One region of the Roseateles sp. FW301-B2 genome, then DNA from elsewhere that is predicted to be linked to it. Evidence: predicted binding sites of a transcription regulator. Region 1 holds the regulator's gene; each other region holds the start of a gene.
What was found. Region 1 encodes FNR, which switches genes on or off when oxygen is low (the NO sensors DNR and NnrR bind a similar motif). Its sites were predicted from a motif close to TTGATNNNNATCAA; they were not measured.
Positions count from the first base shown of each region.

Region 2: a site for FNR is predicted at 2,302-2,315, ahead of AC3WQY_RS17395 (acetyl-CoA hydrolase/transferase C-terminal domain-containing protein). Genes of this name have one in related genera too.
Region 3: a site for FNR is predicted at 1,933-1,946, ahead of AC3WQY_RS16900 (OmpW/AlkL family protein). Genes of this name have one in related genera too.

Region 1 covers NZ_JBYTBE010000017.1:12,317-15,869, forward strand. Annotated here, with positions in the region: gene ccoG (cytochrome c oxidase accessory protein CcoG) at 1-616, shown strand, start outside; gene AC3WQY_RS13160 (hypothetical protein) at 648-902, shown strand; gene AC3WQY_RS13165 (hypothetical protein) at 1,042-1,263, shown strand; gene fnr (fumarate/nitrate reduction transcriptional regulator Fnr) at 1,301-2,035, opposite strand; gene hemN (oxygen-independent coproporphyrinogen III oxidase) at 2,215-3,553, shown strand, end outside.
Region 2 covers NZ_JBYTBE010000026.1:41,573-45,125, reverse strand. Annotated here, with positions in the region: gene AC3WQY_RS17395 (acetyl-CoA hydrolase/transferase C-terminal domain-containing protein) at 134-2,224, opposite strand; gene AC3WQY_RS17390 (GGDEF domain-containing protein) at 2,397-3,236, shown strand; gene AC3WQY_RS17385 (delta(1)-pyrroline-2-carboxylate reductase family protein) at 3,249-3,553, shown strand, end outside.
Region 3 covers NZ_JBYTBE010000025.1:19,482-23,034, reverse strand. Annotated here, with positions in the region: gene pepQ (Xaa-Pro dipeptidase) at 1-457, shown strand, start outside; gene AC3WQY_RS16905 (peroxidase-related enzyme) at 461-1,045, opposite strand; gene AC3WQY_RS16900 (OmpW/AlkL family protein) at 1,248-1,862, opposite strand; gene metF (methylenetetrahydrofolate reductase [NAD(P)H]) at 2,002-2,829, opposite strand; gene AC3WQY_RS16890 (TlyA family RNA methyltransferase) at 2,826-3,553, opposite strand, start outside.

The DNA.
Region 1 (3,553 bases):
CTGCCCCACCGGCATCGACATCCGCAAAGGCCTGCAATACGAGTGCATCGGCTGCGCCGCCTGCGTCGATGTGTGCAACGGCGTGATGGACAAGATGGGCTATGCGCGCGGCCTGGTGCGCTATGACACCCAGAACGGGCTGTCCCAGCACCTGACGCGCAGCCAGCTGCTGGCGCGCATGTTCCGCCCGCGCGTGCTGATCTATACCGCCATCCTTTTCGTCATCAGCGCGGCCCTGATGGCCAGCATCGCGCTGCGCACCACCTTCAAGGTGGACGTGGTGCGCGACCGCGCTTCGCTGGCGCGGCAGGTCGAGGACGGCTATGTGGAAAACGTCTACCGCCTGCAGATCATGAATGCCACCGAGCAGGAGCAGCGTTTCACGCTGACGGCCTCCGGCCTGCTGGGCCTGCGCATGCAGCCCGCGGTGGACGTCGTTGCGGTCGGACCCGCCGAGGCGCGCTGGATCTCGGTGGCGCTGCGCGTGCCGCCCGAGGTCGCGGCCAGCGAGGGCGCCGGCGCCCATCCGATCCAGTTCGAGATCCGCCGCCTCGCCAGCCCGGGCACCGACGCCGGCAGTCTGATGGAAAAATCAACCTTTGTGCTGCCGCGTTGAGCGGCGGCCCATTCATCCGAAAGAGCACGCCATGAGCAAGCAGCAAGACCTGACCCCGGCCGACAAGCCCGCCCCCTGGTGGCGCGAACGCATGATGTGGCTGGTGGTGGGCGGCCCGTCGGTGGTGATCGTCGCCTGCATCGCCACGCTGACGCTGGCGATCCGTTTCCCGGATCCGGTGATCGAGACCAAAGCCCGCCTGTCGGCCGACAGTGCGGAAGAGCAGGGCGCGGCCCTGCAGCCCGCCATCAAGGCCCGCAACCATGCGGCGACGGGCGGCCACTGACGCAGCAGACTCACAAGCCGAGGGGGCGCGTATGGGTGAAGCAGGGGACGCAGCAGGGGACGAAGCAGGGGACGAAGCAGGGGACGAAGCAGGTATTGAGCGCAGGCCAGGTGACCGGCCGGGGCTGGTGCGTTCGGCCATGTTCATCCTCTGGCCGTCCTTCTTCATGGCCGGCGTGACCGTGGCGCTGGTGTTCGCGGTGGTGGACCCCAGCGATCTGAGTTGGTTCGGCGCGGCCCCGATGGCGCTGCCGCGCGCCGCCATCTACACGCTCAGCTTCCTGATCTTCTGGCTGCTCATCAGCGCCGCATCGGCGATGTCGCTGTACCTGGCCCAGCAACAAAAAAGCCCGCCTCAGTAGCGGGCCTGGGCGGGCGTTTGAGGCTTTGCGGCCGCGCTCAGCAGGTGGTGCTGTTGACCAGCTTCTGCAGCCCCGGCTGATCCATGATGCGGATCTGGCGCTGCTTCACTTCCAGCAGCCCGTCTTCCTGGAACTTCGAGAAGGTGCGGCTGACCGTCTCCAGCTTCAGGCCCAGATAGCTGCCGATTTCCTCGCGCGTCATGCGCAGCACCAGGGCCGAGGCCGAGAAGCCGCGCGCCTGCAGGCGCTGGGTCAGGTTGAGCAGGAAGGCCGCCAGGCGCTCCTCGGCGCGCATGCTGCCCAACAGCAGCATCACGCCATGGTCGCGCACGATTTCGCGGCTCATGATCTTGTGGAACTGGTGCTGCAGATCGGTGAATTCGCGCGACAGCTCTTCCAACTGGCTGTAGGGGATCACGCAGACCTGCGAGTCCTCCAAGGCCACGGCGTCGCAGCTGTGGCGGTCATTGCTGATGCCGTCCAGCCCCAGCAACTCGCCGGCCATCTGGAAGCCGGTGACCTGGTCGCGCCCGTCTTCGGAAGACACGCAGGTCTTGAAGAACCCGGTGCGCACCGCATAAAGCGACTGGAAGGAGTCCCCGGTACGGAACAGCGTGTCGCCGCGTTCGACATTGCGGCGTGTGGCCACCAGGGCGTCCAGTTGATCCAGGTCACCCTTGGACAGGCCGACGGGCAAGCACAACTCCCGCAGGTTGCAGCTGGAACAAGCTACCTTGAAGGGCTCGATCTTGATGGCGTGGTTGGCATTCATGTGGCGAATTATGGTGGCTGGGCCCGGAGCTGGGGCGGATTCCGCACCCGATGGCGTGCCTGTGTGCATAGAGTTGAACATGATGCTCCTCAAGATTGACGCCATTCTTTCTCTATGCTCGCGCTGCAAGATTGACCCAAGTCAAACGCCCTGTCAACGGGCTTGGCACAGTACGGTCCATGGAACCAAGAGTCGCTGAACCCCTGCCAGGCATCACCGAAGACGTGTTGCGCCGCTTTGACGTTTCCGGGCCGCGCTACACCTCCTACCCGACTGCCGACCGTTTCGTCGAGGCCTTTACCACCACCCAATACCGTCAGGCCCTGCAACAGCGGGCCCAGGGCGGCGTGGTGGGCGGCGGCGCGCCGCTGTCCATCTATGTGCACATCCCCTTCTGCGAGTCGGTCTGCTATTACTGCGCTTGCAACAAGGTCATCACCAAGCACCATGAGAAGGCGGCCGAATACCTGGACGCGCTGGTCACGGAGATGGACCTGACCCTGGCGGATCTCGGACGCACCCAGTCGGTGTCGCAGCTGCATCTGGGCGGCGGTTCACCGACCTTCCTCAGCGATGCGGAGCTGACGCGCCTGATGGACGACATTCGCAGCCGCTTCAAGCTCGCGCCCGGTGCCGAGATCTCGATCGAGGTGGATCCGCGCACCGTCACCAACGAGCGCCTGCAGCATCTGCGCGGCCTAGGCTTCAATCGCCTGAGCTTTGGCGTGCAGGACTTCGACCCGGCGGTGCAGAAGGCCGTGCATCGCATGCAGAGCTACGAGAGCGTGGAAGCGTTGATGATCCAGGCGCGTGCCCTGGGCTTCGAATCCACCAATGTGGACCTGATCTACGGCCTGCCGCAGCAGACGCCCGAGTCCTTCGCCCGCACCATCGCCCAGGTGGCGGCGCTCAAGCCGGACCGCATCGCGCTGTATGGCTACGCCCATCTGCCGCAGCGCTTCAAGCCGCAGCGCCGCATCGACGCCGCGCTGCTGCCGGTGGCGGCCGACAAGCTGCACATGCTGTCGGGCGCGCTCGGCGGCTTTGTCGGCCACGGCTACACCTATATCGGCATGGACCATTTCGCCCTGCCCAACGACAGCCTGGCGGTGGCCAAGCGCCAGGGCAGGTTGCACCGCAACTTCCAGGGCTACAGCACCCAGCCTGATTGCGACCTGATCGGCCTGGGCGTTTCCGCCATCGGCCGCATCGGCGCCACCTACAGCCAGAATGCCAAGACCCTGCCCGAGTACTACGACGCGCTGGCCCATGGCCAGCTGCCGATCGAGCGCGGCCTGGCCCTGTCGCGCGACGACCTGGTGCGGCGCGCCATGATCATGGCGCTGATGTGCCAGGGGCGGGTGGAGTTCGAGTCCATCGAGCTGGCGCATCTGATCAAGGTGCAGGACTACTTCGGCCCCGAGCTGGAGCGCCTGCGCGCCATGGCCGATACCGGCCTGGTGCTGGTGGAGCCCAGCGCGATCCAGGTCACCGCCATGGGCTGGTACTTTGTGCGCG
Region 2 (3,553 bases), on a different contig from region 1:
GAGGGCGAGTTGCGCGCGAGTCCCGGTTTGGCGAGCAGCGAGGGGAGCCTGAACGCAGTGAAGGCCGCCGCATCTGGGGCCGAGTGCCCGCCAGCCTGGGCCGCCGCGCGGACGGCACCAGCAGCGCCCCTCGTCACAAATTCGCTGCAAACAGCCTGCGAATGAACAGGTCCTTGAAGCTCGATGCCTGGTCCAGCCCCAGCCGCTCCAGGTAGGCGGGCGGCACCGGCCGCTCGCCGGTGAGGCTCTTGAGAATCATCGGCAACAGCTGCAGCGGATGCTGGCTGGCATGCTTGAGCTTCTTGAGCGCGCGCACGATGGTGATCTCGTCCTCGCTGAGATCGGTGCCGAAGGGGAAGTCGGGCAGCACGCCCTCGTTGCGCCAGGGTCGCAGCTTCTCGCGCAGCATCTCGGGCCGGTTATTGCGGTAGCGCTCGGGCAACTGGTAGTCGGCCTCCAGCTTGCCATGCGCCTTGGCCTCGGCGATGAGCTGGTCCTGGAAGCGCGAGTCGGCGATCGCCAGCAGGCGCTTCACGATCTCGCCATCGGTCTGGCCGCGCAGATCGGCCACGCCGTACTCGGTGATGGCGATGTCGCGCAGATGGCGCGGGATGGTGATGTTGCCGTAGCTCCAGACGATCGAGCTGGTGAGGCCATGCTGGTTCTCATGCGTGGCACGCAGCATCAGGATGGAACGCGCATCCGGCAGCGCATGGCCCATCGCGACGAAGTTGTACTGGCCGCCCACGCCCGACACCATCTGGCCCGAGTCCAGCCCGTCCGACGAGGCCGCGCCCAAGAGGGTCAGCTTCATGGTGGTGTTGAAGAGGCGCGCATCGCGGCGCTGGGCGCGCTTGAGGCGCTCGCAGCCCAGCGCATCGCCATAGAGCTGGTTGATGTAGGCGATGCGCGTCATCGAGATGCGCTCGCGCTGCGCCTCGGGCAGCTCGCGCAGGCGCTGATAAAAGTCGCGCGGGCCCAGGAAGAAGCCGCCATGCATGATGGTGGCATGCAGCCAGCGCTCGCCCAGCGCCGCGGCAACGCGGCCGTCGTCCAGCGCCGTGCCCGCCGGCACGCGGCCGGGCTGCAGCGCGCCGAGGCGCTCCAGGTAGGCGATATCTGGCGCCGTTAGCTCTGCACCAATGCGGCCGCGCTCGGCCAGCGCCTGCAGCACCGCCAGGTCGGGGCGCGCGCCCACGCGGCCGGCGTTGGCCAGCTCCTGCAGGTCGGCGTCGTCGTAGACCGCGCGGCGTATCAGCCCGGCGTCGATCAGGCGCATGAAGCCGTTGACGAACATTTCCGAGCAGCCGTAGAGGCCCTGGGCGAAGCCGCCCAGCTCGCGACCCGCCAGCCCCTCGGTGCCGTCGGCGCAGAGCGCGCCGAGGATGCTGCGATAGGCCTCGGGCTGGCGGTCGCGCACGATCAGGCCCTGCGCCACCGCGTCGCCCAGCGAACCGATGCCGATCTGCAGCGTGCCGCCGTCCAACACCAGGCTGGAGGCATGCAGGCCGATGGCGTAGTCGGCCCAGCTGATGGAGGCATTCGGCGGGCCGAACAGCTCATGGTTGGCCGCGGGGCAGCGCAGCAGCAGGTCCACCCGATCGAGCGGCCACAGCGCCGTGCCGGGCATGAAGGGCAGGCGCTCGTTCACCACCGCCACCTTAAGCAGCGGCCGGCCTGCGGCCGCCATGCGCTCGATCAGCTCCTGGGTCACGTCGGGGTTGCAGGACATCGAGAGCTGCAGCCCGCCGGCGCCGTCCTCGCGCAGCGCCACCGCCTGGGCGATCACGTTCACGCCCTGGGCCATCATGTCGCGCGCCACGAAGCTGTAGTTGGTGCAGACGAAACCCTGCTGTGACGCGTCGTTGTTGAGGTAGTCGCCGGTCTTGAAGAAGAACTCGTGCACCTCGATGTTCGGCGGCAGGGTCTGGGCGCGCGCCGCCTTCACATAGTCGAGGTCGGGGTAGTCGCCGAACACGCGCTCCAGCAGGGGCCCCAGGAAATGCTGCTCCAGCTCCGACTTGCCCACCGGCCGTTCCAGCGAGAGCGCGGTGAAGATCTTGAGCCGTCGCGCCGGTGTGGCAGCGATGCGACGATAGAGCGCGTTGACCCAGGGGTTGGGCTTGCCCAGGCCCAGCGGGATCGCCAGCACGATCTCGCCCGGGATGCGTTCCAGCACCGCGTCCACCGCGGCCTCCAACTCGGTCAGCGTCTGCATGTCCATTTCATGTCTCCTGCTTGGTTCTTCTGCCTACTTCTTGTGCCTATGGGCCAGTGTCGGCGCAGTCGGCCCGGCCGGACTTGATTTTGGCCAAGTCAAGCGCGCGCACCGCGCCCCCGGGGCCCATCCCCCATTCCGGGGACGCGCGTCGCCAGCCCGGGCAAGCTGTGCTGCAATGGCTGCGCGGTCCACCCACTTTCCCTTCATGCTGTTCAACGAGATCGACACGCCACGCTGGCTGCCCCTGCTGGGGCAATGGATCCAGCGCCTGGGCCTGCTGCGCACCTGGGCGCTGCTGTGCGCCGGCGCGCTGCTGCTGTGCCTGGGGCTGGCCGGCCTGCTGCTGGCGGGGCCGGCCGGCCACCTCGCCGCCGCCCTGGTGGCCAGCGGCATGGCGGCGGCCTGCGCCGCGCTGTGCGGCTACCTGCTGCTGCGCCTGGTCCAGCATATCGACAGCACGCAACGCGGGGTGTTGCGCCACGCCACCGAAGACCCGCTCACCGGCACGCTGAACCGCCGCTACTTCCTCGAACTGGTGGAGCGCGAATGGTCGCGGGCGCGCCGCTACGACATGTCTTGCGCGCTGCTGCTGATGGATGTGGACCATTTCAAGCGCGTCAACGAACGCTTCGGCCACCGCTGCGGCGACCAGGTGCTGCGCGAGATCGCCGCGGCCAGCGTCGAAACCCTGCGCCACGCCGACGTGCTGGCGCGTTTCGGCGGCGAGGAGTTCATCGTGTTCCTGCCGCACACCGACCCGCTCGGCGCGCTGGACGTGGCCGAGCGCATGCGCGAGCGCGTGGAGGCGCTGCAGCTGGCCTGGAACGGCGCAGAGCTGCGCGTCAGCGTCAGCCTGGGCGTGGCGGCGCTGCATCCCGAGCACCTGACGCTGGATCAGCTGATCCACGACGCCGACGATGCGCTGGCTGTGGCAAAGTCCGCGGGCCGCAATTGCGTGCGCGCTGGCGCCGGGCTGCTGCCCGGCAAGCCCAGCATGATGAACAACAACAACTGACGCCCATTCCCCATGCAGATGCTTGACGCCGCGGCCACCGCGGCCCGCTTGCCCTATGCCCGCCTGATGCCCGCCGTGGCCCAGGCCATGCTGGACCTGCGCGCCGGCCGCATCCATAGCTGCCCGCGCGCCGTGCTGCCGCTGCCCGAGGGCGGCAGCTACCTAGCCATGCCCTGCACCGATGCGCAATATGCAATCAGCAAGCTGGTCTCGGTGACGCCGGCCAACCAGGCCCTGGGCCTGCCTACCATCCAGGGCCTGGTGCTGGCCAGCGATGCCCGCAACGGCAGCCCGCTGGCCCTGCTGCATGGCGGCAC
Region 3 (3,553 bases), on a different contig from region 1:
CATCCACCTCAGCACTCATGCGCGCATCGCCAGCATCCTGAAGACCCTGGGCATCGTGAAGGCGATGAGCGAGGAGGCCATGCTGGCCGAGCGCATCACCTCCACCTTCATGCCGCATGGCATCGGCCATCTGCTGGGCCTGCAGGTGCACGATGTGGGCGGCTTCATGGCCGACGCCACCGGCGCGCTGGCGCCCAAACCCGAGGGCCACCCCTATCTGCGCCTGACGCGCACGCTGCAGCCCGGCATGGCGGTGACGATCGAGCCCGGGCTCTACTTCATACCCACCCTGCTCAAGGCCCTGCGCGCCGGCCCGCACGCGGGCGCGGTGAACTGGGGCCTGGTGGAGCACCTGAGCCGGTATGGCGGCGTGCGCATCGAGGACGATGTGGTGTGCCGCGCCGCGGGTGCGCCGCCGGAGAACCTGACAAGGGATGCGTTCGCGGCGCTGGGCTGAGCATCAAGCGCCGCGCCCCAGGGAATAGAACTCGTCATTGGGGCGCATGCTCGTGACGTTGGCCATGCGGTTGGACATGCCGAAAAAGGCGGCAATGCCGGCGATGTCCCACGCGTCAGCCATGTCGAAACCATGGCGCTGCAGTGTCTCGAAGTCGTCGTCGCCCACGGCGTACGCTTCGGCAGACACCTTCATCGCGAAGTCCAGCATGACCTTCTGGCGCGGCGTGATGTCGGCCTTGCGGTAGTTGATGGCGACTTGGTCAGCGACCAGCGGATTCTTGGCCCGGATGCGCAGGATGGCACCGTGTGCGACCACGCAGTATTGGCACTGGTTCGCGTTGCTCGTGGCCACCACGATCATTTCGCGCTCGGCCTTGGTCAAGTTGCCCTTCTTCTCCATCAAGGCGTCGTGATAGGCAAAGAACGCGCGGAACTCATCCGGCCGGTGCGCGAGAACGAGGAAAACGTTCGGCACGAAGCCGGACTTCTCCTGGACGGCGAGGATGCGCGTGCGAATGTCTTCGGGCAGATCCTTGATCTCAGGGACTGGGAAACGGCTGATCTTGAATGGCGTAGCGGTGGACATGGAGGCTCCTGGGCGAGGGCGGGGAGAGGAACTCACCGGCTGCGTTGTGACAAGCAAGGCATGGCGATGTACGAAGTACCGTGACGCTACACCAAGGCGACGCCACGCAGCATCGCCAGCCCCCACCCGGCCTGGAGCCGACATGAAAAAAGCCGCCAGGCCCTTGCGGGCCGGCGGCCTTGTCGTCAGGCGACGCGCTTGATCAGAAGCGCATGCCCAGGCCCACGCCCACCAGCAGCGGGTCGACCTTGAACTTGCCGACTTCGGTGCCGCTGGAGTAGACCTTGGTGCCGATCTGCACCTTCTTCACGTCCACGTTCAGGTACAGGTTCTTGGACAGCTCGATGTCGGCACCGATCTGGGCCGAGAGGCCGAAGCTGTTGTGCTTGATGCTGGGATGCAGGGCGGTCTCGACCGCGGGGGCGAATTTCACCGACGAGAAGTTGGTGTAGTTCAGGCCCACGCCCACATAGGGACGGAAGCTGGCAGCGGGGGCGAAGTGGTACTGCAGGCTCAGCGTGGGCGGCAGGTGCTTGAGCGAACCGATTTCGGCGCCGCCGGCCTTCAGGGTGTGCTTTTGCGGATAGGTCAGGATCAGCTCGGCCGCGATATTGGGCGAGAAGAAGTAGCTGATGTCCACCTCGGGGATGGCCTTGTTGTTGATCGTCAGACCCAGGCCGGTCGTGTCCTTGTTGGCCGAGTCGATGTTGACGACGCGGGCGCGCACCAGCCAGGGGCCTTCAGCCTGCGCCTGAGCAGCAAAGCTGGCGGCGGCGAGGGCAACAGCGGCGAAGGTGCTTGCAATCTTTCCCATCATTCCAATAACTCCTTGTTTGCCGGGACCAATCCCGATGAAGCCATTGGACGCAGATCGATCGGGTTAACCCTTGATCTGACGCAAGTGCAAAAAAGCCCTCGTCATGAGGGCTTGGTGGTTTTGCGTTGCCTCAAGAAACTCAGCCGAGACCGAGGCGTTTGCACAACTCCAGCGTCAGCGCCGACTGGTTGAGCGTATAGAAGTGGATGCCCGGCACGCCATCGGCGATCAGGCGTTCACACACGCGCGTCATCACGTCCAGCCCAAAGGCGCGGATGGAGGCGGCGTCGTCCATATAGCCCTCCATCTTCAGCGCCACCCAGCGCGGGATCTCGATGCCGTCGCGCGCCGCGAACTGGGCGATGCGCGCGTAGTTGTGGAAGGGCATGATGCCCGGCACGATGGGGGCATCCACGCCCAGCTTGCGCACCTCGTCCACGAAGTTGAAGTAGGCGTCGGGGTTGAAGAAGAACTGGGTGATGGCCTCGTCGGCGCCGGCACGCATCTTGTCGGCGAAGTGCTGCAGGTCGCGGGCGGCATAGCGCTGCTGCGGGTGGTACTCGGGATAGGCAGCCACCTCGATCTTCCAGTCCGCCCCCTGCGTTTCGCGGATGAAGCGCACCAGCTCGGCCGCATAGCGGAACTCGCCCGCGGTGGCGGTGCCGCTGGGCAGGTCGCCGCGCAGCGCCACCACGCGGCGGATGTTCTGCGCGCGGTAGGTGGCCAAAATCTCGGCGATGTTCTCGCGCGTGGAACCCACGCAGGAGAGATGCGGCGCGGCCTCATAGCCCATCGCCGCGATCTCGCTCACGGTGGCCAGGGTCTTCTCGCGCGTGGAGCCGCCGGCGCCGTAGGTGACGCTGAAGTACTGCGGCTTCAGCACGCTCAGCTCCTGCACCACGGTCTTGAGCTTCTCCGCCCCCACGGGGGTGTTGGGCGGGAAGAATTCGAAACTCACCGCTGTCATGGTGTGTGTTCCTTTGCTGCGTTCGTCTTCGCTGCCTGCGGACCTTCGGCCCACAGGAAGAATTCCTTGTTGCCATCACCACCGGTGATGGGGCTTTCAAAGTAGTCGCGTACCTGCCAGTCCAGGGCGGCGGCGGCCTCGCGGGCGCGCGCCTCCAGCAGCGGGTACTGCTTGGCGTCCTTCACCAGGCCGCCGCGCGCCAGGGCCTTGGGGCCCAGCTCGAACTGCGGCTTGATCAGCAGCAAGACCTGACCCCCGGGCGCCAGCCAGGGCGCCAGCTGGGGCAGGGCGCCGAGCATGGAGATGAAGCTCAGGTCGCCGACGATGAGCGCAAAGCCCTCGGGCGGGGCCTGCTCGCGCAGCGCCGAGCCCGCCAGCTCGCGCACATGCAGGCCTTCCAGCGCGCAGATACGCGGGTTGGCCGCCAGCGCGGCATGCAGCTGGCCATGGCCCACGTCCACGCCCACCACACGCGCGGCACCCGCCTTCAGCAGGCAATCGCTGAAGCCGCCGGTGCTCTGGCCCATGTCCAGCACCGTCAGCCCGGCGACCGTCAGGCCTGTGTGCGCCAGCGCGCCCTCGAGCTTGAGCCCGCCGCGCGAGACATAGCGCAGCTCCGCGTCATCGCTGATGCGGAGCTCGGCGAACTCCGGCAGCTCCTCGCCCGCCTTGCGAATGGCCGACCAGCCCTTGGCCGAGCGCCACTCGGCCGCGGCCGCGCTGA